DNA from 2 places in the Bartonella sp. HY328 genome. Region 1 is predicted to be linked to the other one. Evidence: riboswitches for the same ligand, from Rfam matches in the RefSeq annotation. Region 1 holds a riboswitch; the other holds the start of a gene.
What was found. A riboswitch is a leader RNA that binds a small molecule or an ion and turns the genes downstream of it on or off. The one in region 1 is predicted to bind thiamine pyrophosphate.
Positions count from the first base shown of each region.

Region 1 (15,225 bases):
TTACAATATGAAAGAATTGATCGCATTGAGCGAAAACAAGATCATACAGAACGTACGGCAAAAGAAATTTTGCATCGGCTTGAAAAGGTTGAAAAGCCAGTTTCTGATTTCAACCGGTGGCGAGAGCGAGCCATTGGCGCGTTAATGCTTGTCTCTCTAATCTCTGCTTTTGTTGGTGGAACCTTGGCTTCTTATTGGGGTAAGATAATTTCAATATTTAAAGCATTTTAATCTTTTTGAAAAATTGGTTTAGGGCAGGGGTAGAATAAAAAGAAGTGCTTTTAGGTTCATTTGAACCTCATGAGGTGGTTAAAATGAGGAGATGTTCTAAACGTTCATTAAAATTTAGGCTCTATGCATCTTAGTTCGGGCCTTTCCATATAGACCAATTAATTTATAAGTCGGAGGTCGGGAGTTCAATCCTCCCTTAAAGAACCAGTTAATTTTCCTAAAAGCTGATAGTTGAGCTAGTTTATAAGAGTATAGAATTTCTTTATTGTGCAGCCTTATGCAGATATAAGCAGGCGAGTGTAGCACAAACGACACGCACGTTTTTAATTTTTCGTTTATTGGGGTAGCTCCCAGAATGATTTTGGGAAAAAATCAAAATACTTTCAAGATTGAAATTTACTTCTCCAATACAAAATCAAGGTTCCCCCAATAACATTATAGATAAGCGAAACACGCATTCACGCACCAATTTTACGTTGACATTATCTGTTAAAATCATAAACTGGTTTTTAAACATTTTCTAAACGTTTACCTAAACGGGCGTGACTTTTATCGCTATGATCAGCATCGGCAATAAGCCGGTCAATCTTGCAATTTAAACGCCGATATCGCATTCATGCGTTCCTATGATTATTTTTGCATAAAAATCCTACCGCAATGGGTGGGTTTAATTTCAAAAATTAAACATTTAAATTATAATAGACCGATTAACAATTGTATCCTTATAGATATGACAGTCTTAAGTTGCTTTGATTTTTAGCTTTTATAATTAGTAGATAGAATATTTGCACTACCTATCGCAGATAAGGAATAGCGTAACAGTTTACCATTCTCATAACTGGCATATGTAGGGCCGTATAATATTAAACCCCGTTGCGGATTCGATTTATTTTCTTTGACTTCCTGTGGTATGGTGATGTCATTCTTAAATCTTTTGACTAACATCATGCCAAGTCTTACATCCAATGCTTTTGCATCATCATACTCGTACCAAATAGACTGGTCATAATAAGTGATTTTCCGGTAATTACGCGGACTTGGCAAAGCTTTATTTGGTGCAATAATAACAAACTCCATCATACCATCACTGGTGGTTATGCTGGTCTCAACTCTTTGGCCACATTTGCTACCATTGGAATTTTTAAAGTAATCTTACCCACACTATAGACTTTAGCAGCTTTTATCCAATTTTAATTTTTAAAACGCATTCTCAACGCAAATCTTTTCAAAAGCGGTGACTGCAAGTTGATTATTAGTACTAAAAACTTTTGCGACTAATTGATTCGAAACTCGCGATGCTACGGGTGGCTGGCTACTTGCACATCCTGACAAGATAATTGCTAAAAAAACAAAAAAATGTTTTTTTGAAAAAAAATTTCAACATATTGATCCTCTTTAAGTATTTAATATGCTTAAATACTCTGATTCAGAATGCGTAAAAAAAGAAATATTTTAATTGACTATTATAAAATTGCTAATTCGAGCACCTTTGGGAGAGTTTTTATCATTAAGGTCGCATAAAGCTATTTGTTGGTGGTTAAAATTCATTCCATCTTATGTTAATTCAAGTAAGGTTGTTATTCTTATCGCCCGCCAAGCACAACGTAGATTGTCAATATATTAATTTGCAAGCTGATTATGTATAAAAGCAAATTTACTTCGTTCCGTATTAATATTTATCCCGTACTGTACAGGGGGCTCTTAGATGGTGAAGTGAGATTCCAATATTTAAAGATTATGAAAAATTCCCTTAATAAATTTAGAAAAGATTTTAATAAATGAACGGCAAGTAAGTCTGTGTGTCAGTTTTACGCCATTAGGCGTTACACCATAGAGTTCTCAAGAAAAGATTGTAAAATATCTCTATAAAAAAACATATTTAGAATATTTTATTTATGGCGGAGAGAATGGGATTCGAACCCATGAGAGCCTTTTGAGCCCTACTCCCTTAGCAGGGGAGCGCCTTCGACCACTCGGCCATCTCTCCGTGAGATGTGGTTCCAATAAACACTTATTTATACAAGTGCAAGCCCTATTTAATAAAAAACACATTTTTTTTTAAAAGGATCGATTTTGGGCGGGCTAAAATTAGAATCATCCTAAAATTTCCCTCCGCGTGTCTAACTATTCATGAATGGTAGGCTATGTTTTGACCATTATCTTGAGTCTTGATCATCTATATTTTGGTAATGCAATTGCATTATCCCCAACTGTAATTCGTTAATATATTAACATTTTCCTAACAATTTATACCGAAATTGAAGCTTTAATGACATTTTTGTGACTTTTCTGCAACAAGGGAGGTGCTACTGTTTTGATAACCGTTTCAAACTGCATTTATGGGTTGTAACAATTATTCTAGTCTGTATGTTGAAATTAAGAGGAAGGAGCGCTTCAGGGCTACTTTTTCGTTTAAGGGGATCGAGAGCTTGCTCTCAACAATTTTAAATTGCCTCGACCTATGTGAAACTTTGACTGGAGGTCATACAATGAACATTAAGAGCCTTCTTCTCGGCTCCGCTGCAGCACTTGTTGCAGTATCTGGCGCAAAAGCAGCTGATGCAGTTGTAACTTATGCTGATCCAGAGCCAGTAGAATATGTACGCGTTTGCGACGCTTATGGCGCAGGCTACTATTACATTCCTGGTACAGAAACTTGCATGCGCATTTCTGGTTATGTACGCGCTGACATTAAAGGCGGCGACAACGTTTATGCTCGTGATGTATTCGGTATTGATCGTGATACATATGCATGGCGCACACGTGCAACTCTTCGTTTCCATACAGCTTCAGAAACTGAGCTTGGCACACTTCGTACATTCGTAGAGCTTCGCTCACAATGGTCAGGTGGCGCAGAATATGGTGATGCAGCTGATAAAACTCAGCTTCGTTTTGCTTACATCGAGCTTGGTGGTCTTCGCGTAGGTATGGATGAATCAATCTTCAATCATTGGACAGGTTACTTCGGTAGTGTTATCAATGATGATGTTTTGACACCTAAAGCATATAATCGTACAAACGTAATCAGCTATACATTCAATGCAGGTAATGGCTTCTCAGCTATCATTGGTGTTGAACAGGGTAATGAAGATGATAACGATTCATCAGGTATCCGTTATAGCCGTTACTATAACGCCGCTGGTTATGCTGGTTTGAATCCTTATGAAAGTGTTCGTTCATTCGGTGGTCAGATTGATGATTATGCTCCACATGTTATTGGTGGTTTGAAATTTGCTCAGGGTTGGGGTTCACTCTCAGCTGTTGCAGCTTATGATGCACGCAACGAAGAGTGGGCTGGTAAAGTTCGCGCTGACATCAATGTTACCGATCAGTTCTCTGTTTGGGTAATGGGTGGCTATAAGTCAATGGACGATTACTATAATGACTATAGCTATGTTGAAGGCGGTCAGGCATATTGGCTTGTAGACGGTCAAGATCGTATTATCGTTCGTCGCGCTGTTACATCAACTTATGGTGACTGGGGTGGTCATTGGGCTGTTTGGACTGGCGGTAAATATCGCTTTACACCAAACACAAGCTTCAACTATCAAGCAGCTTATGATGATAGCCGTACATTTGCAGCGTCAATCAATATTTCTCACCAGATCGTTCCAGGTTTGACAATTACTCCTGAACTTTCATACATCAAGTGGGACAATAACTACGGTTATAAAGCACTTTATAGCAATTCTGGTGAATTGGTATCATACGGCGTACGTGATAGCCTTAAAGGTCAAGACGCATTCCAAGGTATGGTTCGTCTTCAGCGTTCATTCTAATCCTATCTTAGGATTAGTTTAAAATTAACCCGGTAGCTCTGCTGCCGGGTTTTTTGTATGTGTGCCTATTAATTTAAGTGACTTGGTTAGAAAAAATAGGCTATGGCTTATGGTGCTGCTAGAAAAATGATCTAAAATAATAATATTTGAATGTTCATGGTATAAGACCTTTTTTTTAAATATTTTTATTTTTTTGAAAGTTAAAAGATAGTTTTATGGCGCGCCGTTTATGAAGCCTAGAATAGGATAGCATGCAACTTGCGTCTGCTGTCTTGCATACTCGCTTAATGTTATGCGTCCTTAGGCCGATCATAATTTCCTTTATTATATGAGATGCGCCGCCATTTCCAACATTGAAGCTCCGATACTCGAAGTTTTAGATGTAGATTGTAGTTCTATTCCAAATATGTTTTCGTAAAAAAATTCCTCTTTTACCGATTGGCTTTATTACTTTACAAGGATAGAGTATGTCTCTTTAGCACAAATCTATTAAACTATAAGAATATGTCAGGTGAAATTGCTTTAATCGTGCTGGTTGAGCTTTGGATTGCAAAATCTGCTGCTTTAGAGCGGTATAACTATAAATTAGCGAAACGATCTTTGGTCCGAGTATAAGGAATGTGACTATTCTGCAACAGCGTGGATTTTACTGATTTAACAATGGTTCCAAATATCAATTAGCGGTTGTGTGGTAAAAAGCTAAGCTGTATAGCTGTCGAAAGAAGAAGGAGCGCTTTGGGGCGACTTTTTCGGTTAAGGGGATCGGGAGCTTACTCTCATAATTCTAAATTGCCCCGACCTATTTAAAACTTTGACTGGAGGTCATACTATGAACATTAAGAGTCTTCTTCTTGGCTCAGCTGCAGCACTTGTTGCAGTATCTGGTGCAAAAGCAGCTGATGCAGTTGTAACTTATGCAGATCCAGAACCAGTAGAATATGTACGCGTTTGCGACGCTTATGGCGCAGGTTACTATTACATTCCTGGTACAGAAACTTGCATGCGCATTTCAGGTTATGTTCGCGCCGACATCGCAGGTGGCGACAACGTTAAAGCTCGTACACGTAATCAAATTGATCGTGACACTTATGCATGGCGCACACGTGCAACTCTTCGTTTCCATACAGCTTCAGAGACTGAGCTTGGTACACTTCGCACATTTGTAGAGCTTCGCTCACAATGGCAGGGTGGCGCAGAATATAGCAACGCTAAAGACCAGACACAACTTCGCTTTGCTTATATCGAGCTTGGTGGTCTTCGCGTAGGTATGGACGAATCAATATTTAATCATTGGACAGGTTATTACGGTCGCGTGTTGAATGATGATGTTGCTAATCCAATGGAATTTGCACGTACAAACGTTATTAGCTATACATTCAATGCAGGTAATGGGTTCTCCGCTATCTTGGGTGTTGAGCAAGGTAATGAAGATGGAGATGATTACGGTAACCGCTATCATCGTGATTATCTTGCCAATGGTGGCTATACTATCCGTGCAGACGGAAAAGTATTGGGGCAGCAGATCGATGATTATGCGCCGCATGTTATTGGTGGTTTAAAATTTGCTCAAGGTTGGGGGTCACTTTCGGCCGTTGCTGCTTATGATGCCCGTAATGAAGAGTGGGCTGGTAAAATCCGTGCAGACATTAATGTTACTGATCAATTGTCTGTTTGGGTGATGGGCGGCTATAAGTCGATGGATGACTATTATGTTGCAGATGGTTCATATGGCGTAGATGGCGTTCGTAGCTATTACAATGCTCAAAATGTTCTTACATCTAGAACAATTGGTGTTTATCGTCAAATCAATTCCATTTATGGTGATTGGGGTGGTGACTGGGCTGTCTGGACTGGTGGTACATATAAGTTCACACCAAATACCAGCTTTAACTATCAAGTATCATATGATGATGCGCGTACTTTAGCTGCGTCTATAAACGTATCACATACACTTGTTCCTGGTTTGACAATCACTCCTGAACTTACATATGTTAAGTGGAATAATAACTACGGCTTCAATTCAAGTGTTATTGACGGTACTGTTTACTCAGGTCTTCGTGATAGCATGAAGGGTCAAGATGCCTTCCAAGGTATGGTTCGCCTTCAGCGTTCATTCTAATCCTATCTTAGGATTGGTTTAAAATTAACCCGGTAGCTCTGCTGCCGGGTTTTTATTATTTTTTTTGTTTGTTGCAACTGCTATTTAGCTGGCATTAAATTTCCGTATTGTATGGCTTAGTTTAGCTTAAATAACCGAGGTCTGGCTTTTAGCGCACAAAGAATTTTTTATTTTGACGAGATATTGTAAATATATCTTTCATTATAAACTCTTTATGTATTTGATAAAGCAGAAGTGAAGTCGATATCGCTTGTTAAAATCGATCTTCATGCTAATGATTGAAGATCGTTTATAATGGGTTATTACCGATATGTCCTATCCAAAGCTATTGCCACACATTGATAATATTCCGCATGACGTTCCTTTTGTCGGGCCGGAAACATTAGAGCGGCAAATTGGCTATGGTTTTTTAGCGCGTATTGGTGCTAATGAAAGCGCATTTGGTCCAGCTCCATCAGTATTAGCGGCCGTAAAAGCCAGTATCAATGACGTTTGGCATTATGGTGATCCGACAAATTTTGAAATTCGGCAGGCATTAGCAAATTTTTACAATATTGAAATGGACAATATTGCTGTCGATGCGGGCGCAGATACGCTTTTGGGGCTCATTGTACGCCAGTTTGTTGGAAAGGGCGATAAGGTTATTAATTGTCTTGGAGGTTATCCAACCTTCAATTATCATGTGACGGCCTATGGCGGCGAAATTATTTCGGTTCCTTATTGTGACTATCGCTCTGACTTGCAAGGATTGTTAGAAGCGGCCAAAACACATCACGCAAAAATTGTCTATCTTGCTAATCCCGATAATCCGCTTGGATCTTGGCATGAGAGGGGGGGGCTTGAAAATTTTATAGATGTCCTTCCTGAAAACATATTATTAGTGCTTGATGAAGCCTATGGTGAAACGGCGCCCGAAGGCACATTACCATCTTTGCTACCGCTGCGCCCTAATGTTTTACGTGTGCGGACTTTTTCTAAAGCCTATGGTCTGGCTGGTATGCGGTTCGGTTATGTTATAGGTGATAAACATTTAATGAGTGGCTTTGATAGGATACGGGATCATTTTTCTTTATCTATTTTGACACAAAAGGCAGCATTAGCAGCTTTGCAAAATCAAGATTATTTACAAAAATCTGTCACTAAAATTATTGCGTCACGTCATCGTTTAGCCACCATTGCCATTGAATGTGGTTTTATTCCTTTGGTTTCTGCTACCAACTTTATAGCTATGGATTGCCAAAGGGGGCCTATGTTTGCGCAAAGCCTTTTGCTTCAGTTACAACGACGTGGTGTTTTTATTCGTAAGCCCGCAGCAAGCGGGTTAGATCACTTGATCAGGGTAAGTACAGCGCCCGATCATATTATTGATATTTTTGAAGAGGCCTTAAGGCCAGCGATTATTGCAAGTGAAAAAGAAGGTGAACTCGCATGATGAAACGCGTTTCAAATCGGGTGTTTTGTTTCACCGGTGGTCTTTTTGGGGCAGGCGGCATTGCATCTTATGCTGCCGCGGCTCATATACATGTTTCACAAAATAATTATGGAGCAATTGCACCTATTTTGCTTGGTCATGGCATTTTATTAGTCGCATTGGCGCTTGCTGATAAAAGGTCAATGTTCACGCGTCTTAGCGGTGCTTTGATTATGATTGGCGCATTGCTTTTTGTTGGTGATTTACTCTTTAGTCAAACGTGGGGGATTCGCTTATTTTCTTATGCGGCTCCTATTGGTGGTATGACAATGATTTTTGGTTGGTTGTTTTTTTGTTTAATGGCGTTTTTACCCGCGCCTGCACCCGAAGAACGCCGCTAGAGCTAGTTTTCTATAGCTTGACTGTTGTAAAAAATACTATAAATATTAGCTAAATGATTTCACCTGGGGAGTCCTGACAAGGGGCTGAGATATTGCTAGTTTTTACGGCGCAATGACCCATAGAACCTGATCCAGATTATGCTGGCGGAGGGATGGTAGAATGAGCTTTTGCTCTTTAAAATATATTGATTCCAAATCCATTTTTGTCCTTCGTTCTGTCATCATTGCATGGGTGATGTATTTATGGCGCCATTGTTTCACTAAGTTATAAATGGTTTAAGAGTTGGAAGGAAAAAATATGAAAATCCTGGTTAAAGGGGCAGGTGTTGGCGGTTTGGTTGTTGCTTATCAACTATTTTTAAAAGGCGCCAATATTACGATCTCTGCGCCTCTTGATAGTTTTGCTCATGCAGCAAGTTGGTACGCCGGTGGTATGCTTGCACCTTTTTGTGAGCGTGAAAGCGCGGAACAAATTGTTGAAGATTTGGGGCGGCAAGCGATGAATTGGTGGGCAGAAAATTTGCCCGATTTGGTTCAGCATAATGGCACTTTAGTTTTAACGCCAGAGCGTGATCATAGCGAACTTAATCGTTTTGCGCAGCGGACAAGTAGTCATGTTTGGGTGGGTGAAAAAGAGATCGCTGAGCTTGAAGACGATCTTGCCGGTCGCTTTAAAAAAGGGTTGTTTTTTGCCAATGAAGCAGACATTGATCCGCGCAAAGCATTGCAAGGACTGCAAGACAAATTAAAGCAAGGCGGCGTTGCCTTTATTGCACCTTTAGAAAGCGAAGAAGAAACCAAAACTTATGACGTGATTATTGATGCAACTGGCATTGCACGCATGGGTGTTGATAAGGATCTGCGCGGTGTTCGTGGTGAAATGCTACTTATACGTTGCCCTGATGTTCATTTAAAACGGCCCGTTCGACTTTTGCATCCACGTATTCCCCTTTATATTGTGCCACGCAGTAATAATACATTCATGATTGGTGCCACCATGATTGAGAGTGATTATGATGGGCCAATTAGTGCGCGTTCAATGATGGAGTTGTTAAACGCCGCCTATACATTACATCCTGCTTTTGCTGAAAGCGAAATTATTGAAACAGGTGTTGGTGTGCGTCCAGCCTATGCTGATAATTTTCCGCGAATAAGCCAAGAAGGCAACCGCCATTTTTATATAAATGGCTTTTATCGTCATGGATTTTTATTATCACCAGAAATGGCGCGTCGCGTTACCGATAGGCTATGTCTTGATTGAGTGTTTTGGGCATTCACAGCCCTTGTTTAGAACATGGGTCACGTCACTATAATTGGAGCAAATTATGCAAGTTTTTGTTAATGGCAACAAGGTTAAAACCAAAGCGCGGTTTTTAAGCGAATTGTTGACTGAGCAAGGTTTTGAAGGTGATTGGCTTGCAACTGCACAAAATTGTGAGTTGGTAAGTGCTGATGAACGCGCTTCATGCCTGATTACAGAAAATGATCGCATTGAAATTTTAAGTCCTATGCAAGGAGGTTGATATGCTAAAACTTTATAATGAAAATATATCTTCGCGTTTGCTTTTAGGCACTGCTCAATATCCTTCACCAGCAATATTGGCTGATGCTGTTCGCCAATCCAACACGGATATTGTAACTCTATCATTGCGGCGCGAGACTGTAGGGGGCAATCAAGGCGGGCAATTTTGGCAGTTAATTCGTGATCTTGGTGTAAAAATTTTGCCAAATACTGCAGGCTGTTATTCTGTTAAAGAAGCGGTTACTACTGCCAAAATGGCGCGTGATTTATTTAAAACCGATTGGATTAAGCTTGAAGTTATTGGCAATCAAGACACATTGCAGCCCAATGTATTTGCTTTGGTGGAAGCAGCAAAAATATTGGGTGACGATGGTTTTAAGGTTTTTCCCTATACCACAGATGATTTGATTGTCGGTGAAAAGCTGCTTGATGCTGGTTGCGAGGTGCTTATGCCTTGGTGTGCGCCAATAGGCTCGGCAAAGGGGCCGCGTGATTGCGATGGTTTGCGGGCTATGCGTGCGCATTTTAAGGATATTCCGCTTATTGTGGATGCTGGAATTGGGCGTCCGTCTCACGCCGCAATTGTTATGGAACTGGGATTCGATGCCGTGCTGCTTAATACGGCTGTTGCCAAGGCTGGTGATCCAGTCAAAATGGCTCGTGCGTTTAAACTCGCTATTGAAGCTGGAAGCCAAGCTTTTGAAGCACAGTTTTTAGAGCCACGCGATTTTGCATCTCCCTCCACTCCAGTTATCGGTCAGGCGGTGTTTTCATGAGATTAGATCCATTTTATCCCATATTTGATAGTGCTGATTGGTTGGAACGGCTTGTCCCTTTAGGGATTAAACTTGTGCAATTGCGCATGAAAGATCAATCAGATGATGTACTTCGTCACCATATTCAAAGATCAAAGGCAATTTGCAAAAACTATAATTGCCAATTGATTATTAATGATTATTGGCAATTGGCTATTGAGGAAAAATGCGATTTTGTCCACTTAGGGCAGGAAGATTTAAGCATTGCTAATATTGCCGCTATTCGCAGCCATGGTTTAAAATTAGGGCTATCAACCCATGATGAAGCAGAACTTGCGACTGCCCTTGCACAACAGCCAGATTATATTGCCTTGGGTCCAATCTATCCAACCATATTGAAAAAAATGAAGTGGGCACCGCAGGGGCTCGAAAAATTAAGTCGGTGGCGACAAATAATCGGGCAATTACCACTTGTTGCTATTGGCGGTTTAAATATAGATCGGCTAAAAGGTGTTTTCGCTGCAGGTTGTGATAGCGCTGCGGTGGTAACTGATATTACCTTAAATTCGGATCCCGAAGCGCGTGTCAAGGAATGGCTCGATGAAACAGCGAAGTGGCGGGTATGACTTTACCCCATGTGCTGATTATTGCTGGAAGTGATTCCTCTGGTGGTGCTGGTATTGTCCGCGATATTGAAACGGCAAATAGCCTTTTTTGCAAATCATCGGTGGCAATAACCGCAGTTACAGCGCAAACACATCAAGGTGTTGTGGCGGTTGAACCAATGTCTCCTTTGCTTATTGCCCAGCAAATAGAGGCAGCGCACACGGCCAATGTTATTAGGGCGGTTAAAATTGGTATGGTGGCAACGGTTGAAAATATTGCTACAATAGCAAATCGGCTGGCGAACATGCCCAATCAGCCTATTGTTTATGACCCAGTTTTGGTGGCAAGCTCGGGTGGCTCATTGGCTAGGCATCATCTTAAAGATGCTATTCTATCTAAGCTTCTTCCGCATATTAATCTTTTAACCCCCAATATTAGTGAATTAGCCAATTTGCTAGGCGAAGAAATGGTGAAATGCGATAGGAAGGCGATAGATCAAGCAAATAGCCTTATTGCTATGGGTGCAAAAGCAGTATTGGTAAAAGGTGGCCACCTTAATGGGATAAATGCGTGTGATTATCTCGTTACTAAGCAAGACGTCATTGAGTTTTGCCAGCCACGTTTAGTTGCACAAATGCGTGGTACGGGCTGCACTTTATCTACTGCGATTAGCTGTAATTTAGCAAAAGGCGATAGTCTTCCTCAAGCTATTGGAAAGGCGAAAGAATACCTTTATGCAAAATTGCTAAAAATAATCGACAGTAAAATATAAGCTTTACTGAGTTTTCGCGTTTTTATTCTGCTTCCTCAATCGGCTGGCTGTCAACAAAGTCCCATGCGTCTTGTATATTGCTTTCAGCAAACCACCGGAAATTGGGTGCTAAAAATGGGCTTAAAAATTTAGTTGTAAAAGACATGTAGCTAGGGCCACCAACAACAGCGCAATGATTGACTTTTGCATGTAGGTCTTTGTTCATCGAAAGTACATCGGATTTAAACAGGGCTGCCCATTCAACTTCATCACTACTGTAAAAAATAATAATGATATTGAATGTTTCATTTAATGATGCTTCAGCCTCTATAAGGCCATAGAGATTTTCAATATCCGCATCGCTCAGTGAACCTTTAATGCCAAGGGCCAAGGTTGCAGGATTATTCGTTTGAATTTTTCGAATCGGTGAAGGGGTAATATCAATTACCATAGTATTTTCCTTTCCAATAAAGCTAATTGTTTAATTTTGGATCATTTGGCCTCATGATAAATGAAAACGGCAAGATGAGCGAGTTGTATGCTGTCAATATAATGTTATCAGCTTTTCTTAGGCGGATTATAAATTAAGGTGCTTAAAATAGTCGATTCGCTAAGGCATGAACTGGATTGCAGCTTTATAGTTTTAAATATTGATGGATCTATTAGTAAAATGATAATGACTTCATTTAGGCTTTGTGGATAGTGACGTGAATGGTGGCGAATATATAAAATTAGGTAAATTATTCTAAATAGTTAAGTTCAAACATGGTCTTTAATGAAATTTATTTTTTTGGATTGAACACATGTTTTTGACTTGATTTTTAAAAAATCATTATCATGTCATACCAATGAAATATGGCTACAGTATCCGCTGTTTATATTCTGGCAGAAAGGGATACTCAATGAAACTTCATAAACTTGTTCTTCTGGCTTTAGGGCTGACAACTGGGTTCGGTGGCGCTATCGTGCCTTCAATGGCGCAAGAAGCACCAGCAAAAAACGTTATTTTGTTAATTACCGATGGCGCTGGCATTAATACATGGCGAGCTGCAAGCTATTATCGTCATGGCGCGTTAGGCCATGAGGTCTATGATGACTTTGATGTTAAGGCATTTATGTCAACCTATCCACTTAATACCTCTAATACGCCAACCAAGACCAATGAAGGTTCAGTCACGTTTAATGCGGCGGAGCTTTGGGATGCTGCACCTAGCAGTGAAGTATTTAAGGGGTCGCTTGGTAATTATCCTGGCTATTTCAAAGGTTATGATTACACCCGCGCCGATTATACCGATAGCGCTGCGGCAGCGACTGCTCTGGCAACCGGGCAAAAAACCTATAACAACGCCATTAATTGGTCTAATAATGATACGAAATTAAAACATATTGGTGAATATGCAGTAGAAAGTGGCCGCTCTTTAGGTTCTATTTCTACGGTTCAATGGACCCATGCAACGCCGGCTGGCTTTCTAGCTCATAATGCAAGCCGTAACGAATATTCAGCAATGGCACAAGAGATCGTCAATTCTGGCATGGCAAGTGTCGTGATGGGGGCAGGGCACCCAAATTTTGACAAGGAAGGCAAGCCAGTTGAAGCCAAGGATGATAAGGCTTATCGCTATGTAGGTGGTAAAGAAACTTGGGACAAGCTTAAAAACGGCGAAACGGATTATGTGCTTATCGAAAGCAAAGAAGATTTTGAGAAGCTAGCTGCTGGCAAATTTGATTTGGGCAACAAAACCAAGCTTATCGGTACGGTGCAAAACCATTTGACAACTCAGTTCAATCGTCCTGGTGTTGCGATGGGGCAACCTTTAGAAAACCAGCCAAGCCTTGCAACTATGACCAAAGGCGCACTTAATATATTGTCAAAAAATGAAAAAGGCTTTTTCTTGATGGTTGAAGGTGGTGCAGTTGATTGGGCGGCACATGCTAATAATCTACCACGTTTGATTGAAGAGCAGATTGATTTTAACCTCGCAGTTGAAGCGGTTGCAGAGTGGGTTGAAGCCAATTCTTCATGGGATGAAACGCTTATTATCGTTACAACTGACCATGGTAACGGCTTGCTGCAAGGTCCTGATAGTAATAGTACTGCCTATTCTGACCTTATCAACCAAGGTGCAGGTGCTTTACCACTTGTTCGCTGGCATACAGATACCCATACCCGTGAGTTGGTGCCACTTTACGCTCATGGTAAGGGTGCAGAGTTCTTCCGTGAAGTAGCTAAAAAAGATCAAGGTCTGGCCGCTTATCATGCATCAGAAGAAAACCAGATTTATGTTGATAATACTGATGTATTTCGTGCATCAATTGCCGCATTTGGCCTTAAAGAAACCCCAGCTGCTCAAGGTAAATAACCGCTTGGAAAGATAGGCCTTGGGAAAAATAGGCCTTGGGAAAATAATACCCTTGGGGAAAATAATACCTGCTGGGGTTGTAATTACAAATAGCATAAAATGCCCGCTTAAGCTTTTTCGGCTTTGGCGGGCTAATGTGTTTGCAATTAGGCTTTGGCTAGCTTTTAAATGCTCTTTAGCAAAATAATGTTTAAAGAGGGTGGGTTGAAATGGTTAGGAAGTCGTTATTTTAATAGTGATTGATGGGAAGTGAGATTATGAAATTTTCTGGTAAATTGGCATCGATTTTAATTGCGTCGATTGGGCTATCCTTGGTCAATATGGGGCATGTATTTGCAGCTGAAAAGCCAATGGTAAGCATTATAAAGGATAGCGCGGTAGCTGAAGTTATCCGCGCCAAACGCAAAGGTGACATTGTTGAGATAGAACTGCGCTTTAATACGGTTGTTGAGCCGTTTAGCGGTGCAATCATTTATGATAAGCTTGATCGCGATACAGTTTTTATCAGCAATGGCGATGAGAAATGGCAACTTACCGCGCAGGATGATGCCGCGCCGCAAGACTTAAAACTGAATTTTAGCTATGATATGACCAAAACACCGCGTGTCGGGCAGTGGAAAGGCAAGTTTGTCGCACCACCTGCGGATATTAATGAAATTAGCCTGCATATTACCGGTTTGCCGGTTATTGAAAAAATTATAATTAAATAGCAAATTGGTTGCTGCCTTTTTAACCAACAGCCCCGAATAGAAACATAATAAAAAACCCCTGCATAAAATATGCAGGGGCCTCAACTGTATTCAATTTTTTAAATTATTTTACGTTGCTGCGGGCTTCTTCAAGTTCGCGAACAGCTTCTTCAACCTTTTTGGTTTTCTTGGCAATTTTCTTAGCATCGCCACCCAATTTAGCATCCTCAAGTTCAGCCTTACGCTGTGCTACCTTATGTTCTTTTTCAGCAACCTTTTGTAGATTGCTTGCACGGCGACCTGCGTCGGTGCAATGCTGGTTTACTTCACTCAAAGCCTTTTCAAGGCCAGCAACTTTATGGATATGGCCATGCTGACGAGCATAATCGATCTGCTTCTGGATCGCAGCTTTTTCAGCAGCGCATTCGCCTGTAGCACTTTGAGCGCTAGCAATAGCAGGGGCAATTAAAAGTAATGAACAGCCAAGGATAAGTTTCTTAATCATGATAACTCCATTTTTTTAAATTATTTATCGCTTATATATAAACCATATCAGAAGAATAGTCCAATAGTATTTTTAATAAAAAAGCTAAATTATTTA
Region 1 is NZ_CP104883.1:2,570,333-2,585,557, reverse strand. Features, by position in the region: gene N5852_RS11060 (hypothetical protein) at 1-231, shown strand, start outside; gene N5852_RS11055 (hypothetical protein) at 988-1,311, opposite strand; tRNA gene N5852_RS11050 (tRNA-Ser) at 2,128-2,218, opposite strand; gene N5852_RS11045 (porin) at 2,721-4,010, shown strand; gene N5852_RS11040 (porin) at 4,840-6,129, shown strand; gene N5852_RS11035 (aminotransferase class I/II-fold pyridoxal phosphate-dependent enzyme) at 6,440-7,561, shown strand; gene N5852_RS11030 (DUF423 domain-containing protein) at 7,558-7,941, shown strand; TPP riboswitch at 7,996-8,112, shown strand; gene thiO (glycine oxidase ThiO) at 8,240-9,202, shown strand; gene thiS (sulfur carrier protein ThiS) at 9,267-9,464, shown strand; gene N5852_RS11015 (thiazole synthase) at 9,466-10,239, shown strand; gene N5852_RS11010 (thiamine phosphate synthase) at 10,236-10,844, shown strand; gene N5852_RS11005 (hydroxymethylpyrimidine/phosphomethylpyrimidine kinase) at 10,841-11,596, shown strand; gene N5852_RS11000 (SpoIIAA family protein) at 11,619-12,026, opposite strand; gene N5852_RS10995 (alkaline phosphatase) at 12,478-13,935, shown strand; gene N5852_RS10990 (hypothetical protein) at 14,193-14,645, shown strand; gene N5852_RS10985 (DUF1090 domain-containing protein) at 14,749-15,129, opposite strand.

Region 2 (15,225 bases), 290 kb from region 1:
AAAATTTCCTTAGGGTCAATGCGCATAATATCGCCCAAAAGTCGCTCAAGACTGCTTTCAATGACTTTGAAAACACCGGTTGAAATATCAATCCATGCCAAAGCAAAGCCATGCTCGCCTTGCCCTTTAACCCGCCCTAAAGCCATAAGATAATTGGCTGATGATGGATCAAGCAGTTTTTCTTCGGTGAGTGTTCCAGGTGTTACAAGGCGAACAACGTCGCGCTTGACCACTGATTTTGCGCCGCGTTTTTTAGCTTCTGCTGGATTTTCAATCTGCTCGCATACAGCTACGCGGTAGCCTGCGGTAATCAGGCGTTGCAAATAATCATCTGCAGTGTGAACAGGCACACCGCACATTGGAATGTCTTCACCAAGATGCTTGCCGCGTTTTGTGAGCGTTATGCCAAGCGCACGCGAAGCATCAACCGCATCGTCAAAAAACAATTCGTAAAAATCACCCATACGATAAAACAACATATAATCGCTATGGGCCGCCTTGATTTCGATATATTGTTCCATCATTGGCGTTGGGCGATCAACTACAGGCGTTACGGGCTTATTGTCAGTGGCGCTTGGTTGCAAGGCTTGTGTTCCAGTCGTTTTTAAGCGGTGATTTTAAAATTGGTAATTATCATCATGTCACCATAAGCAATGGCACTTTGATAAACTGCATATTGCGTCAATGATCAAAAATTGCAACGCTTACAACGCAGTATTACACATGATAATACGCCATTTCCCCAATGCAGACTTTCGCTCAAAACTTATGTAAAATTTTGAGCTGAATTTATTTTTAATGGAATTAAAGCGCTTTTATTTGCGATACATTCCACGAAGTATCATTTTGCTGGCAGGCTTTGCCTTGGTAAATCATAATGCCGTTAAAGGATTCGCGCGTGGTTTTAAATGAGCGACATTGGCTACCATTTTCAACAAAACTGTTAAGGATAGACATGGTTCCTCGGCTACCTGTTGCGTCATTTTTCCAGTTAACAATTGAGGAATCAGGCTGCGCTGCTATTTTTTCACGCATGACTTTTTCATCGCCGCCTAAGTCAATCTTGGGTAAATTTGCGCTATTCCCACCGATTGATCCAGTAATAATGCTGTTATCAGGCATGATTTGCGGTGTCTTAGGCTGCACAACAACGCAAGCTTGTAGGCACAGCCCTGATACCAATAGGCTAGAACAAAGCACTAATGGGCGAAAATAACAAGAAAATGCGTTTTTAAATTTAATCATCAAAAGCTTTCCGGTACTTTATAAACAAAGGTTTTGATGTAACCAATGCTTGAACTCTTTACGCAATACTAATAGGCTCATATTAAGCCGGACGACTTGAGCTTAACTTCTATCTGAGAATTTCACAAGCGCTAGGATATATTATGACAAATGATACATTAACAGAAGATGACTTTACCAAGGAGGAATCTCCTTTTGATCTTTTTACAAAATGGTTAGATGACGCAGGCGCTAGCGAAATAAATGACCCCAATGCTATGGCTTTAGCCACAGTGGATAGCCAAGGCCTACCCGATGTGCGTATGGTTTTGCTTAAAGGTTTTGACGATGATGGTTTTGTTTTTTACACCAATTTTGAAAGTCAAAAAGGTGTGGAAATCTTAAATAGTATGAAAGCGGCACTATGTTTCCATTGGAAATCGTTACGTCGACAAGTGCGTGTTCGTGGTATTGTGGAAATCGTTAGTGATGAAGAAGCTGACGCCTATTATAATAGCCGCGCACGAGGCAGCCGTATTGGTGCTTGGGCATCTAAACAATCACGGCCGCTTGAAAGCCGCTTTGCGCTTGAAAAGGCAGTCGCTGAATATGGCTTGCGCTATGCTGTTGGTTCCATTCCGCGCCCGCCTTATTGGTCTGGCTTTCGCATTCGTCCAACTTATATTGAATTTTGGCACGATAGGCCATTTCGCCTTCATGACCGTTTGGTCTTTAAGCGAGATAATGTTGATGATGAAGACTGGCAAACCGTGCGGCTTTATCCATAAATGCTTCACTTCGGAAATTTAAGTTTTGAAAAAAAGGTCATTATTCATTTAATGGCCTTTTGCTTATTTTAGAATGATTTTATTCCTCATTGACAATTCATTATATTTAGCTAATGATCGGCTTGTACCTGGGGTGTCTCGACAAGAGGCTGAGATATTGCTGGCTTTTAAGCAGCGCAATGACCCGTTGAACCTGATCCAGCTCATACTGGTGGAGGGATGGTCTTATGTCTGCTGCATCATGTCTTTATAGTTAGACTTATCGCAAATAGGCATTTTTCTCCTTTACCTTTGGCGAGAGGGATTTTCCTTTAAATAAAGCAAGGAGAATTCACCATGTCAGAAAATTGTTTTAAAGTAACAACTGGCGCACTTCCTTCTTCTAAAAAAAACTATAAATCAGGCACTATTTATCCGCAAATAAAGGTGCCTATTCGCTATATAAAATTGCACCCCTCTAGTAATGAACCAGATTTGCCAGTCTATGATTCGTCTGGCGCTTATAGCGATGAAAATACGGATATTACGATTGATAAGGGGCTTGCGCCTATTCGTGAATCTTGGATATTGGCGCGCTGTGATGTCGAGACCTATGAAGGGCGAACCGTTAAGGCTGCAGATAATGGCTTTGTATCAAAGGCAAAAAAAACTCCAGAATTTTTGCAATGCCGCCAACCACTTCGCGCCAAAAATAATGCAGCCGTCACGCAAATGGCTTATGCACGCGCTGGTATTATTACGCCAGAAATGGAATTTGTTGCAATACGAGAAAATTTGGGGCGTGAAAACTTAGAGCATAAAATACGCACCACTGGTGAAAGCTTTGGTGGAGCTATTCCACCATTTGTAACGCCCGAATTTGTCCGCGATGAAATTGCCCGCGGTCGAGCGATTATTCCCAATAATATTAATCACCCTGAAAGTGAACCAATGATTATTGGTCGTAATTTCAGTGTGAAAATTAACGCAAATATTGGTAATTCAGCCGTGACGTCTTCAATGGAGGAAGAAGTCGAAAAAATGGTATGGGCCATTCGCTGGGGAGCGGATACAGTGATGGATCTTTCAACTGGTCGTAATATTCATAATATTCGCGAATGGATTATTCGAAATTCTCCTGTGCCTATCGGCACCGTGCCAATTTATCAAGCCTTAGAAAAAGTTAATGGCATTGCCGAAGATCTAAACTGGGAGATTTTTCGTGACACTTTGATTGAGCAAGCTGAGCAGGGGGTTGACTATTTTACCATTCATGCTGGCGTACGTCTTTCCTATATTCCCTTAACCGTTGATCGTGTTACCGGCATTGTCTCGCGCGGTGGCTCCATCATGGCGAAATGGTGCTTATATCATCATAGGGAAAGTTTCCTTTACGAGCATTTTGATGAAATATGCGATATAGCCCGTGCTTATGACATTGCCTTTTCATTGGGGGATGGTTTGCGTCCAGGTTCGATTGCTGATGCCAATGATGCGGCGCAATTTGCCGAACTTGAAACCTTGGGAGAGCTTACAAAAATTGCTTGGGCAAAAGATTGTCAAGTGATGATTGAAGGACCAGGTCATGTGCCCATGCATAAGATTAAAGATAATATGGATAAGCAATTAGCCTATTGTGGTGAAGCACCTTTTTATACTTTGGGGCCGCTTACTACCGATATTGCTCCTGGCTATGACCATATAACATCGGCAATAGGTGCGGCGCAAATTGCTTGGTATGGCACTGCTATGCTGTGTTATGTCACACCAAAAGAGCATCTTGGCTTGCCAGATCGACAAGATGTTAAAACCGGAGTTATCACTTATAAAATTGCAGCTCATGCCGCCGATCTTGCCAAAGGATTACCAGCTGCTCAATTACGTGATGATGCGTTGTCGCGCGCACGGTTTGAATTTCGCTGGGAGGACCAGTTTAATTTGTCATTGGATCCTGAAACTGCCCGTTCTTTTCATGATCAGACCTTGCCAAAAGAAGCTCATAAGCTTGCACATTTTTGTTCAATGTGTGGCCCCAAATTTTGCTCTATGAAAATTTCGCACGAAATTAAAGACGAAATGGAAAAGGAAAAGCAAAAAAAAGAAGGTATGGCGACAATGGCACAAAAATATAAGCAAAATGGTGATCTTTATATGGAAGTTTCATAAATAGTAAAAAGCACCTGTGTTTTCACACAGGTGCTTTAAAATTTAAAAAGATTTAAAGCTTATTGCTGTAAGGCAACGGCACGGTCAAGACCTGCGCTAAAGCCTTTTAGTGAAACGGTGAGCGTTACATCTTGGCCACCATCAAAAGCCTTGCCAACGAGAATGAGGTTTTGTCCACTTTTTAGACCAGAAACCAATTGGTTGGTAAGTGGAAGATTTGCAACGCAACCACCTGGATAGCAAGTATTGAAAGCTGTGGTTGCTGGTGTGCCATTATCAATGCGATAGGTCATGCCTTCAGCTAAGCGAAGACCAAAAGGCAAAACAAGGTTGATTTTGCTGTCGGTTGCACTTGGAATAACCTCAATAGCCATGACGCGCTGACCATTATTTTGCATTTGCTGTTGTGATACACTACAGATTTTTTTAGAATTTTGCACACCGCAAGATACAGTCCAATCTTGGAATGTTTCTTGTACGGTGCTTGCACCGCCGGAGAAACTAACTGAATTTGCGGCAGGAGCTGCATCTTGTGCAGAAGCAACCCCAAGTCCAGCGATGCTCAATACAGCTGCGATCAACAGTTTTTTCATCATATTTCTTCCTGTTTCATAGTCATAGATTGTGGCTTTATATTTAAATCTAAAGCTTGTTTTCTCATAATTTCTAATTTTCTTAAATAAAAATTCTAATACAAATAGAATTAAATTTTGAAATCTTATATTATGACATTCTGTCGAAACCAATTAATCAGTTCTTTGCCCATTAAAATATTACAACACAAGCCGTGTAAATTGCTGAGCTTAGGTGACCTTCTATTTCAATATAAGAGTTAGAGCAATTTTGCAAAGAGTAAATAGTTAATTAAAAAATCAACAAGATTTATAAAATATTTTACGACCTTTTGGGCTAAATTTTTATTAGTTCTAATATTTTGTGCAGATTTCAATATAGTTTGCAAAAATTTTAAAGATTGAAAAAATTGGAGATTAGACAGAAATTTCCAAACATAAAAAATAATTATATTCTGTAATTAATTTTTTTTGCCGCAAAACCTTAAAATAACATTGCATTCGCGTCGATAATGGTGCTGTTATATGGCAGCAAAAATGTGTAAAAAAAATACATTATATCACCTTACTTAGGTGAAGCATTTTTAATGCTTTGGTTGGTTCTAGTTAAAAGGAGAGATGACTTGGGCGAGATAATCTTCGTTGCCAAAGAAACGGCAGAGGGGGAGCCGCGTGTTGCTGCGTCTCCTGAAACAGTAAAAAAATATATTGGTCTTGGTTACAGCGTAATTGTCGAAAAATCGGCTGGCGATTTGTCACGCATTCCAGATAGCGAATATGAATCAGCAGGTGCAACCCTTGGAACCGCAAGTCAGGCAAAAAATGCTGATATTATTTTAAAGGTTCGCCGGCCTAGTGAAAAAGAATTGTCAACCTATAAAAAAGGAGCAGTGCTTATTGCCATGCTTGATCCTTATGGTCATGAAGGTGATGTTGCCGCTCTTGCCAAAGCTGGTATTAGTGCGTTTACAATGGAATTTATGCCGCGCATTACCCGTGCTCAGGTGATGGACGTACTTTCTTCGCAGGCTAATCTTGCCGGCTATCAAGCGGTGATTGATGCAGCTAGCACCTATGATCGTGCCATGCCAATGATGATGACCGCCGCGGGTACTGTGCCAGCTGCTAAATTATTTGTCATGGGCGCAGGCGTTGCCGGCTTGCAAGCTATCGCTACCGCACGCCGTCTTGGTGCAGTGGTAACCGCTAATGATGTGCGCCCCGCCGCCAAAGAGCAAGTGGCATCACTTGGCGCAAAGTTTATCGCTGTTGAAGATGATGAGTTTCGCGCTGCCGAAACATCAGGTGGCTATGCCAAGGAAATGTCGAGCGAATATCAGGCAAAACAAGCAGCTCTTACCCAAGATCACATTGCCAAACAAGATATCGTTATTACTACCGCACTTATTCCAGGGCGTCCTGCACCGCGATTAATTACCAAAGACATGCTTAAAACCATGCGTCCTGGCTCGGTTGTTGTTGATCTTGCGGTTGAACGCGGCGGCAATGTTGAAGGCGCAGTTGCCAATCAAGTTGTGGAGGTTGAAGGTGTTAAAGTGGTGGGTTACACCAATATGCCAGGCCGTATTGCTGCAACAGCGTCTCAGCTTTATGCGCGCAATCTTTTTGCTTTCCTTGAAAGCATGACAAATAAGGAAGCCAAAGAATTGAAGATCAATTTAGATGATGAATTGGTAAAGGCAACTTTGCTTACCCATGATGGGGCAATACTTCATCAAGCTTTCGCCCATGTAGAAATTGAAGAAAAACCAGCTGCCAAAAAGGCCGCCAAGAAAGGGGCTGAATGATGGAGACCACTGCTATTGAAAATATAATTCAAAGCCTTGATCAAGCTAAAAACAGTTTAGAGCAGATTGCTGCAAATCAGAGCGAAACCATTATCACTATCACCCAAACAACAACGGGTGGCTCGATGGATTTTGTCTATCAATTGGCTGTTTTCTTTTTGGCTATTTTTGTTGGTTATTATGTTGTCTGGTCGGTTACACCGGCACTTCATACGCCGCTTATGGCGGTTACCAATGCTATTTCGTCCGTTATTGTGGTTGGGGCCCTTTTAGCGGTGGGTTGGTCTGCTTCTGGCATGGCGACTGCCTTTGGTTTTATTGCTCTCATCCTTGCCAGCATCAATATTGTTGGCGGATTTTTAGTAACACAGCGCATGCTTGCCATGTATAAGAAAAAAGAAAAGTGAGGCTTAAATTATGAGTGTTCAATTTGCTGCCTTCCTTTATTTGGTGTCAGGCATTCTATTCATCATGGCCTTGCGCGGTCTATCGCATCCAACAACTAGCCGTAAAGGTAATATTTACGGCATGGTTGGTATGGGCATTGCCATTGTAACAACCCTATTATTAACCACTCCCGGATTTTTAGGCATAACTCTTATTATTGCAGGTCTTGGTATTGGCGGCGTGATCGGTGCTAGAATTGCAGATCGCATTGCCATGACCTCAATGCCACAATTGGTCGCGGCTTTCCACTCCTTGGTCGGTCTTGCAGCGGTTATGGTGGCTGCTGCCGCACTTTATTCGCCAAGTTCATTTAATATTGGCGATGTTGGCTCAATTCACGGCCGCGCGTTGGTTGAAATGGCGATTGGTGTTGCTATTGGTGCAGTAACATTTACTGGTTCTATAATTGCATTCTTGAAGCTTGATGGCCGCATGTCTGGTAAGCCAATTTTATTGCCAGCCCGTCATCTTATCAATATTGCCCTTGGCGTTGCTATTCTTGTTCTCATCATTGTTTTGGTGGCGAGCGAAAGTCATTTTGTTTTCTGGCTTATTGTTGTGTTGGCATTGGTTATCGGTGTTACCATGATTGTGCCAATTGGTGGGGCTGATATGCCTGTGGTTGTGTCAATGCTTAATTCCTATTCCGGTTGGGCTGCGGCTGGTATTGGTTTTACCTTGCAAAATATGGCGCTTATTATTACGGGTGCGCTGGTTGGTTCATCTGGCGCAATTTTGAGCTATATCATGTGTAAAGGCATGAATCGCTCGTTTATTTCAGTAATTTTGGGTGGCTTTGGTGGTGAAACAGCCGCTGCTGCTAGTGGTGGTTCTACTGAACAACGCCCGGTTAAACAGGGTTCTGCTGATGATGCTGCCTTTGTGATGAAGAATGCTGCTAAAGTTATTATCGTTCCAGGCTATGGTATGGCTGTTGCGCAAGCACAGCATGCCTTGCGTGAAATGGCGGATAAGTTAAAGGCAGAAGGCGTTGAAGTTAAATATGCCATTCACCCTGTTGCTGGCCGAATGCCCGGCCATATGAATGTGCTTTTAGCTGAAGCCAATGTGCCATATGATGAAGTCTTCGAGCTTGAGGATATTAATTCAGAATTTCCAACCGCTGATGTGGCCTTTGTTATTGGTGCAAATGATGTTACCAATCCGGCAGCCAAAACTGATCCAACCTCACCAATTTACGGTATGCCTATTCTTGATGTTGATAAGGCAGGAACAGTGCTATTCTTGAAACGTGGTATGGGTTCTGGCTATGCTGGCGTTGAAAATGAACTTTTCTTCCGTGACAACACAATGATGTTGTTTGGTGATGCCAAGAAGATGGTTGAAGCAATTGTTAAATCGCTTGATGCTGACTAGTCTTAAGGCTTCTTAAAGCAAATATTTAACGGCGATAAGATTATTCAATTTAATCTTGTCGCCTTTTTTATAGGTTTTGATTTCGCTTTTATTGCATTTTTAATTAAAATAAACGGTCATAAAATATAGAGACTATTGATTTGGGGCTTAAATTTTTTTATGAGAGATAATTAACATTTATTCTTTTTCAAGATGTTAAAATTACCAAAGGGATAATGATGAAAAAATACTTTCAATCATATTTGCCGTTGGTTTTTTGGCTAGCATATTAGCGATATCAATTGCTGCACCAATAACAGAAAAAGTACTCCAATCAGCGCAAGAATTTCCGCCGCCAGTTGTTAAAAACGATGAAGGTTTGGATAGGACGCCATGTGATGAAGACTGATTAAGTGTTTGATTTTTTTTAATTTTAAAAAAGTTGCTCAAATTATTGCATGAAATTGCTCGCTTTTTATGGGCTAAGTATAAAGGAAGCTATTGCCTTTTATTTACCAAAGGGCAATATTTTTCATTTATGAGCTTGTGAAATTTACTCAAATATTGATTATTTTCTTGAAGGATTGATGATGTCTGCTCACCTCCCTAAACTTGGTATTATCCGCCTTGAACATGGTATTGGTTTGGATCTACCAGCCTATGAGACTGCAGGTGCGGCTGGTATGGATCTGCGTGCAGCGCTCCCCAAAGATCGCCAAATTATTTTAAATCCAGGTCGGCGTATTTTAGTGCCAACCGGTTTAATTTTTGAAATTCCATTGGGTTATGAGGTGCAAATCAGGCCACGTTCGGGTCTTGCCTTAAAGCATGGCATAACCTGCCTTAATACGCCTGGTACTATTGATAGTGATTATCGTGGTGAAATTCAGGTTCTTTTGATTAATTTGGGTGAAGAAGAATTTAGAATCACCCGCGCTATGCGCATTGCGCAAGCAGTAATTGCTCCTGTTGTGCAGTTACAGTGTGAAGAACGCCAAGAAATTTCGCAAACCGAGCGAGGCGAAAAAGGTTTTGGCTCAACTGGACATCATTAGGGCGCATTTCGATCTGATTGGATCAGATCGGCGCTCTAATCCATTGTTTGCACCGCGTTTTTTGTCCGAAAACCGCTTCACACTTTTCGGAAAACGCTCTAGGGCGCTAGTCAAATTTAAAGTATTTAAAAAAAATGCCTCAAATTTTCATTTGAGGCATTTTGCATTTTTAAAGATTAGTTTGATTGCACTTGTTGACGTGCGTTTTCTTCAGCCATGCGCTGTTGGAAAATTGCTGCAAAGTCAATTGGGTCAATCATCAATGGTGGGAAGCCGCCACTGCGTGTAATACCGGCAATGATTTCGCGAGCAAATGGGAAAAGCAAGCGTGGGCATTCAATGAAAACAACCGGCATTACATGTTCTTGCGGGAAGTTTTGCACGCGGAACACGCCGCCATAAACGAGTTCAATATTGAACATTACGTCTTTTTCATCGCCTGCACGTGCATTTAATGAAAGAACAACGTCATACATGTCATCGCCCATTTCATTGGCGTTAACATTTACAGCGATATTGATTGGCGGAGCATTATCACGCAAGCGCAATGAATTAGGCGCATTTGGACTTTCAAAAGAAAAATCGCGGATATATTGCGTTAAAATATTAAGACTAGGTGCAGCTGCACCATTATTGTTTGCATCTGTCTCAGACATAAACACTACCTTCTTTTAAAGGCGAACAACGGCCCGCCAGCGTTGGAATATATTATTCGCTATCACGTAAGTACAATTATGGCAAGAAAAGCTGGAAATAGTTTTGCGTTTTTTTTAGGATTATCGCAAGTTATCATCGTTTTTAGTGTTACTTATGTATTTCATGTCACGCTTTTTCTCATTTTCACTGTGGTATTCATCGCTATCAAGATCAATTATAATTTCGTCATCCTTTGATGATGAATAATTGTTAGGATTAGTGGTTCGGTAATCTGCATAATATTTGGTGCTAAGTTTCGTGTAGTTTTTCATAAATTTTAACAATTGCGTTTGCACAAAGGGAATGAGTAAAATAATCGCCAAAGTATCGGTGACAAAACCGGGAATGAAAAGTAAAACACCTGCAAAAAAGGTGATTAAGCCTTTAACCATCTGTTGGTCGGGATTTCTTCCAGCTGCAAGCTCAACTTGAACTTGCGTTATCATATCGCGGCCAGATTTTGCGATCAATGATCCACCAATTACCATTCCTAAGAATAATAGCAACAAGGTCCATAAAACGCCTACCTGTCTTCCAACAACTATTATGCTTGCAACTTCAATAAAAAAAGCTGCAAAAAATACAAATCCAAATAAACGCAGCTTCATTCATAATGCCTTTTAATCATTAGCAAAAACGCTTTTAATCTCACCATATCTCAACTTAGCTCAGATTTTACAATCACATTATAAAATAAAAGCCAATATCCGCCTAAAGTACCAGCAGTGCAGACATTAATATAATTATAAAATATATGATTTAAAGTGCAATAAGCCTTTTTGTCGTGTTTCTATTTTATCTTTGGTTGTTGGCAGTGATATTATTGGTCTTTAAGGCCGTTGCCGCTGCGTTAACCCTTTTTGATATTTTCATTGTTGAAGAATTGTACTTCTATAAAAATATTGTTACAAAATAGGCGTTGAATAAAAGCTGTAGTGTGTGGAAGTCTTGCAGCTTGGAGGAACCATTTTTTAAATTCAACAAAATGTAATAAATTTGCAATAGGCAAACGGTAACTCCAAGAGATTGAATGAGCCAAAACATATGACTGGTCATATGTTTTATAAGGAATTTGGATCTAACTTTGGAGTAGGTTATGGGTTTTTCGGTTAAATTTGGTATTGCCGCAATTGTATCCGTGCTTTCAATGAGCACTGCTTTTGCGCAAACAGAAATTACTTTTTGGCATTCAATGAGTGGTCAGCTTGGGCAAGAAGTTGAAAGTCTTGCCAATGATTTTAATAAAAGCCAAACAGAATATAAGGTTGTGCCATCTTTTCGCGGCGAATATGAAGAAAGCATGATTGCAACGATTGCTGCATTTCGCGCTAAGCAGCAGCCAGTCCTTGTGCAGGTTTATGAAGTAGGCACTGGCACGATGATGGCAGCAAAGGGCGCCGTATATCCCGTATATAAATTGATGGAAGAAACCAAAGAAACTTTTGATCCATCTGCTTATCTACCAGTGGTTAGTGGCTATTATACTGATACGGATGGTAAAATGCTATCCATGCCATTTAATTCTTCAACACCTATTCTTTATTACAATAAGGATGTTTTTAAAAAGGCAGGTCTTGATCCGGAAAAAGCACCAAAAACTTGGGAAGATATTGAATCTTTTTCGAAAAAAATTCTTGATTCTAAGGCTGCAAGTTGTGGCTTTACCATGACCTATGCTGCCCATTGGATTGGCCTTGAGAATTTTTCTGCTTTGCATAATGTTCCCTATGGTACCAAGGAAAACGGCTTTGGTGGACTTGATGCTACTTTAACTTTTAATGGTGATTTGCAAGAGCGCCTGTGGAAAGACCTAAAGAAATGGTCGGATAATGGTGTTTTCCGTTATGGCGGCGCCGCTGGTGGACTTAATGCCACCCCTATGTTTGTTTCACAAAATTGTGCCATGTTCATGCAGTCGTCGGGTTCGCGTGGCGGCATTGTAAAGCAAGCTAAGTTTGATGTGGGCTTTGGTATGTTGCCTTATTACGCTGATGTAAAAGGCGCGCCGCAAAATTCTATCATTGGTGGTGCATCGCTTTGGGTATTGCAAGGCCATAAGGACGAGCAATATAAGGGCGCAGCCAAGTTTTTGAACTTCTTGTCCTTGCCAGAAAATCAGGCTCGTTGGCACCAAAATACCGGTTATTTGCCAATTACCAAAGCAGCTTATGAACTGAGCAAAAGCCAAGGTTTTTATGAAAAAAATCCCGGCACAGAAATAGCTATCAAGCAAATTAATTTAAATCCTCCGACAGAAAACTCAAAAGGTGTGCGTTTTGGTAATATGCCGCAAATTCGTACTATCCTTGATCAGGAATTGGAAGCTGTTCTTAACGGTTCAAAACAACCAAAGGCAGCACTTGATGAAGCTGCTGCACGGGGCAATCAAATATTGCGAGAGTTTGAAACTGCCAATCAGTAAGTTGAAAATACATTATAAATTGAGGAAATGGCTAGTTTTGGCCATTTCCTTTTTAGTATTTTGGGTTGTTAGGCCATAAATTGAAATTTGGAAAAGAGCACTATGCAAGAAAAGCGGGTCTATTTTAAAAACCATATTTTGCCTTATTGGCTTTTAGCACCGCAATTAGCGGTTACGTTTTTCTTTTTTTTATGGCCTGCTGCACAGGGTATTATTTCATCTTTTCAACGAGAAGATCCGTTTGGCTTTAAAACTGTTTTTGTTGGTTTTGATAATTATATTCGTATTTTTTCAAGTCCGGCTTATTTTCATTCTATATATGTGACCGTCATTTTTGCCGTATCGGTCACAGTGCTTTCAATGGGCGTTTCACTATTACTTGCCGTCTGCGCTGATCGAGTTATCAAGGCAAAATCATTTTATACGACAATGCTCCTATGGCCTTATGCGGTTGCGCCTTTAATTGCTGGTGTTTTATGGCTTTTTCTTTTTAATCCCACTATCGGTACAATACCGCATTTACTAAGTCTGATGAATATTAAGTGGAATCATCTTGTTAATGGTACACAGGCAATGATACTCATCACTATTGCTGCAAGTTGGAAACAGATTTCTTATAATTTTTTGTTTTTTCTTGCTGGGCTGCAATCCGTACCCAAATCGCAAATTGAAGCTGCAGCAATTGATGGGGCCGGGCCAATAAAGCGTTTTTGGACCATTGTCTTTCCGCAATTATCGCCAACGACTTTTTTCCTTTTAATTATCAATATAAATTATGTGATGTTTGATACTTTTGCGATTATTGCCGGAACAACTGAAGGTGGACCTGCACAGGCAACCAATACTCTTGTCTATAAGGTTTTTGATGACGGGTTTAGAAATCATATGATTGGCATTTCTGCAGCACAATCAACCATTTTAATGATTTTAGTTATCGCGCTTACTGTTTTCCAGTTCCGCTTTGTCGAGCGGCGCGTACAGTATTAAGGAGCTTGATCATGGTAGAAAATAGACCCTTTTTGGTGTTCCTTACTTATTTCACTCTTGTTTTAGGTATCGTTCTTACCTGTTTTCCCGTTTATATTGCCATCATCGCATCAACTCATGGTTCGGATGCATTTTCCACGGGCTCTTTACCACTTCTACCCGGTGGTCATGCCATCGAAAACTATAGCTCGGTGCTTGGCATTAGTAAGACAGAAAGCGGATTGCCAGCGATGTGGCCGCTATTAACCAATTCATTTATCATGGCAATGGGAATTTCAATTGGTAAAATTGCGATTTCGATTATCTCTGCCTATGCTATCGTCTATATGCGTTTTCCATTTCGTAAAACTGCTTTTGCATTAATTTTTGTGACGCTGATGCTACCGGTAGAGGTACGCATTATGCCTACCTTTCAAGTGGTTGTCGATCTAGGTTTGTTGAACTCCTATGCTGGTATGATTATTCCGCTGATCGCATCTGCAACGGCTACATTTTTGTTTCGGCAATTCTTTTTAACTGTGCCAGATGAATTGTTGGAGGCGGCACGAATTGATGGGGCAGGGCCATTTAAATTCTTTAAAGATATTTTATTACCGCTAAGCAAGATTAATTTGGCCGCTTTATTCATTATTCAATTTGTCTATGGTTGGGTACAATATTTATGGCCACTTATTGTCACTACGGATGCTAAATATCAAACAATTTTGGTCGTGATGCGCCAGCTTTTTGTGGAATCTTTACAAGCTGACCCAAAATGGAATATTTTAATGGCAGTTGCAGTCCTTGCCATGTTGCCGCCCGTTATTGTGATTGTGTCGATGCAACGCTTATTTGTTAAAGGCCTTATTGAAACGGAGAAATGAGATGGCTTCGATAAAGCTTTCTAATATTAAAAAACAATATGATAATGGCATAACCGTGATTGAAGGACTTAATCTATCGGTTAATGATGGCGAGTTGGTGGTTTTGGTTGGGCCGTCTGGCTGCGGTAAATCCACCTTATTACGCATGGTGGCAGGTCTTGAGCAAATATCTGGCGGTGAATTATATATTGGTGACAAACTGGTCAATAATATCGAGCCAGCCGAGCGTGATATTGCAATGGTTTTTCAAAATTACGCACTTTATCCTCACATGAGTGTGCGCGGTAATCTTGAATATGGTTTAAAAAATCGCAAAACTCCAAAAGATGAGCGTGATAAACGCATCATGGAGGCGGCCAAGATGCTTGAAATCGAACCGTTTTTAGATCGTAAGCCACGGCAATTATCGGGCGGGCAGCGCCAAAGAGTGGCGATGGGACGCGCTATCGTGCGTAAACCTAAATTATTTCTTTTCGATGAGCCATTATCCAACCTTGATGCTAAATTGCGCGGTCAAATGCGGGTAGAAATTAAAACATTACAAAGGCGTTTAAAAACCACCAGCCTTTATGTAACCCATGACCAGTTGGAAGCTATGACTTTGGCGGATAAATTGGTGGTGATGAATAAGGGTAAAATTGAGCAAATAGGCTTGCCAGTTGATATTTATGATAAACCGAATACTTTATTCGTTGCAAGTTTTATCGGCTCGCCGCAGATGAATTTTGTAGATCGGTCAGTGTTAAGTGCAATTGGTGGCGATGGCATGGTGTTTGGTAAAGAGGCTGATTATATTGGCTTTAGACCTGGTGCTGTGTTGTTGGGTGAGCCGCGTCAGGATTGCCTCAACTTTAATGCTAAA
Region 2 is NZ_CP104883.1:2,862,311-2,877,535, reverse strand. Features, by position in the region: gene mutS (DNA mismatch repair protein MutS) at 1-479, opposite strand, end outside; gene N5852_RS12305 (RT0821/Lpp0805 family surface protein) at 805-1,245, opposite strand; gene pdxH (pyridoxamine 5'-phosphate oxidase) at 1,389-2,012, shown strand; TPP riboswitch at 2,132-2,249, shown strand; gene thiC (phosphomethylpyrimidine synthase ThiC) at 2,349-4,157, shown strand; gene N5852_RS12290 (invasion associated locus B family protein) at 4,217-4,753, opposite strand; gene N5852_RS12285 (Re/Si-specific NAD(P)(+) transhydrogenase subunit alpha) at 5,353-6,537, shown strand; partial or broken gene N5852_RS12280 (proton-translocating transhydrogenase family protein) at 6,648-6,944, shown strand; gene N5852_RS12275 (NAD(P)(+) transhydrogenase (Re/Si-specific) subunit beta) at 6,955-8,361, shown strand; gene N5852_RS12270 (hypothetical protein) at 8,563-8,790, opposite strand; gene dut (dUTP diphosphatase) at 8,928-9,395, shown strand; gene secB (protein-export chaperone SecB) at 9,572-10,051, opposite strand; gene N5852_RS12255 (FxsA family protein) at 10,172-10,699, opposite strand; gene ugpB (sn-glycerol-3-phosphate ABC transporter substrate-binding protein UgpB) at 11,188-12,513, shown strand; gene ugpA (sn-glycerol-3-phosphate ABC transporter permease UgpA) at 12,616-13,500, shown strand; gene ugpE (sn-glycerol-3-phosphate ABC transporter permease UgpE) at 13,512-14,363, shown strand; gene ugpC (sn-glycerol-3-phosphate ABC transporter ATP-binding protein UgpC) at 14,365-15,225, shown strand, end outside.
Region 2: linked by a shared signal. The riboswitch ahead of thiC (phosphomethylpyrimidine synthase ThiC) and the one ahead of thiO (glycine oxidase ThiO) in region 1 are both predicted to bind thiamine pyrophosphate.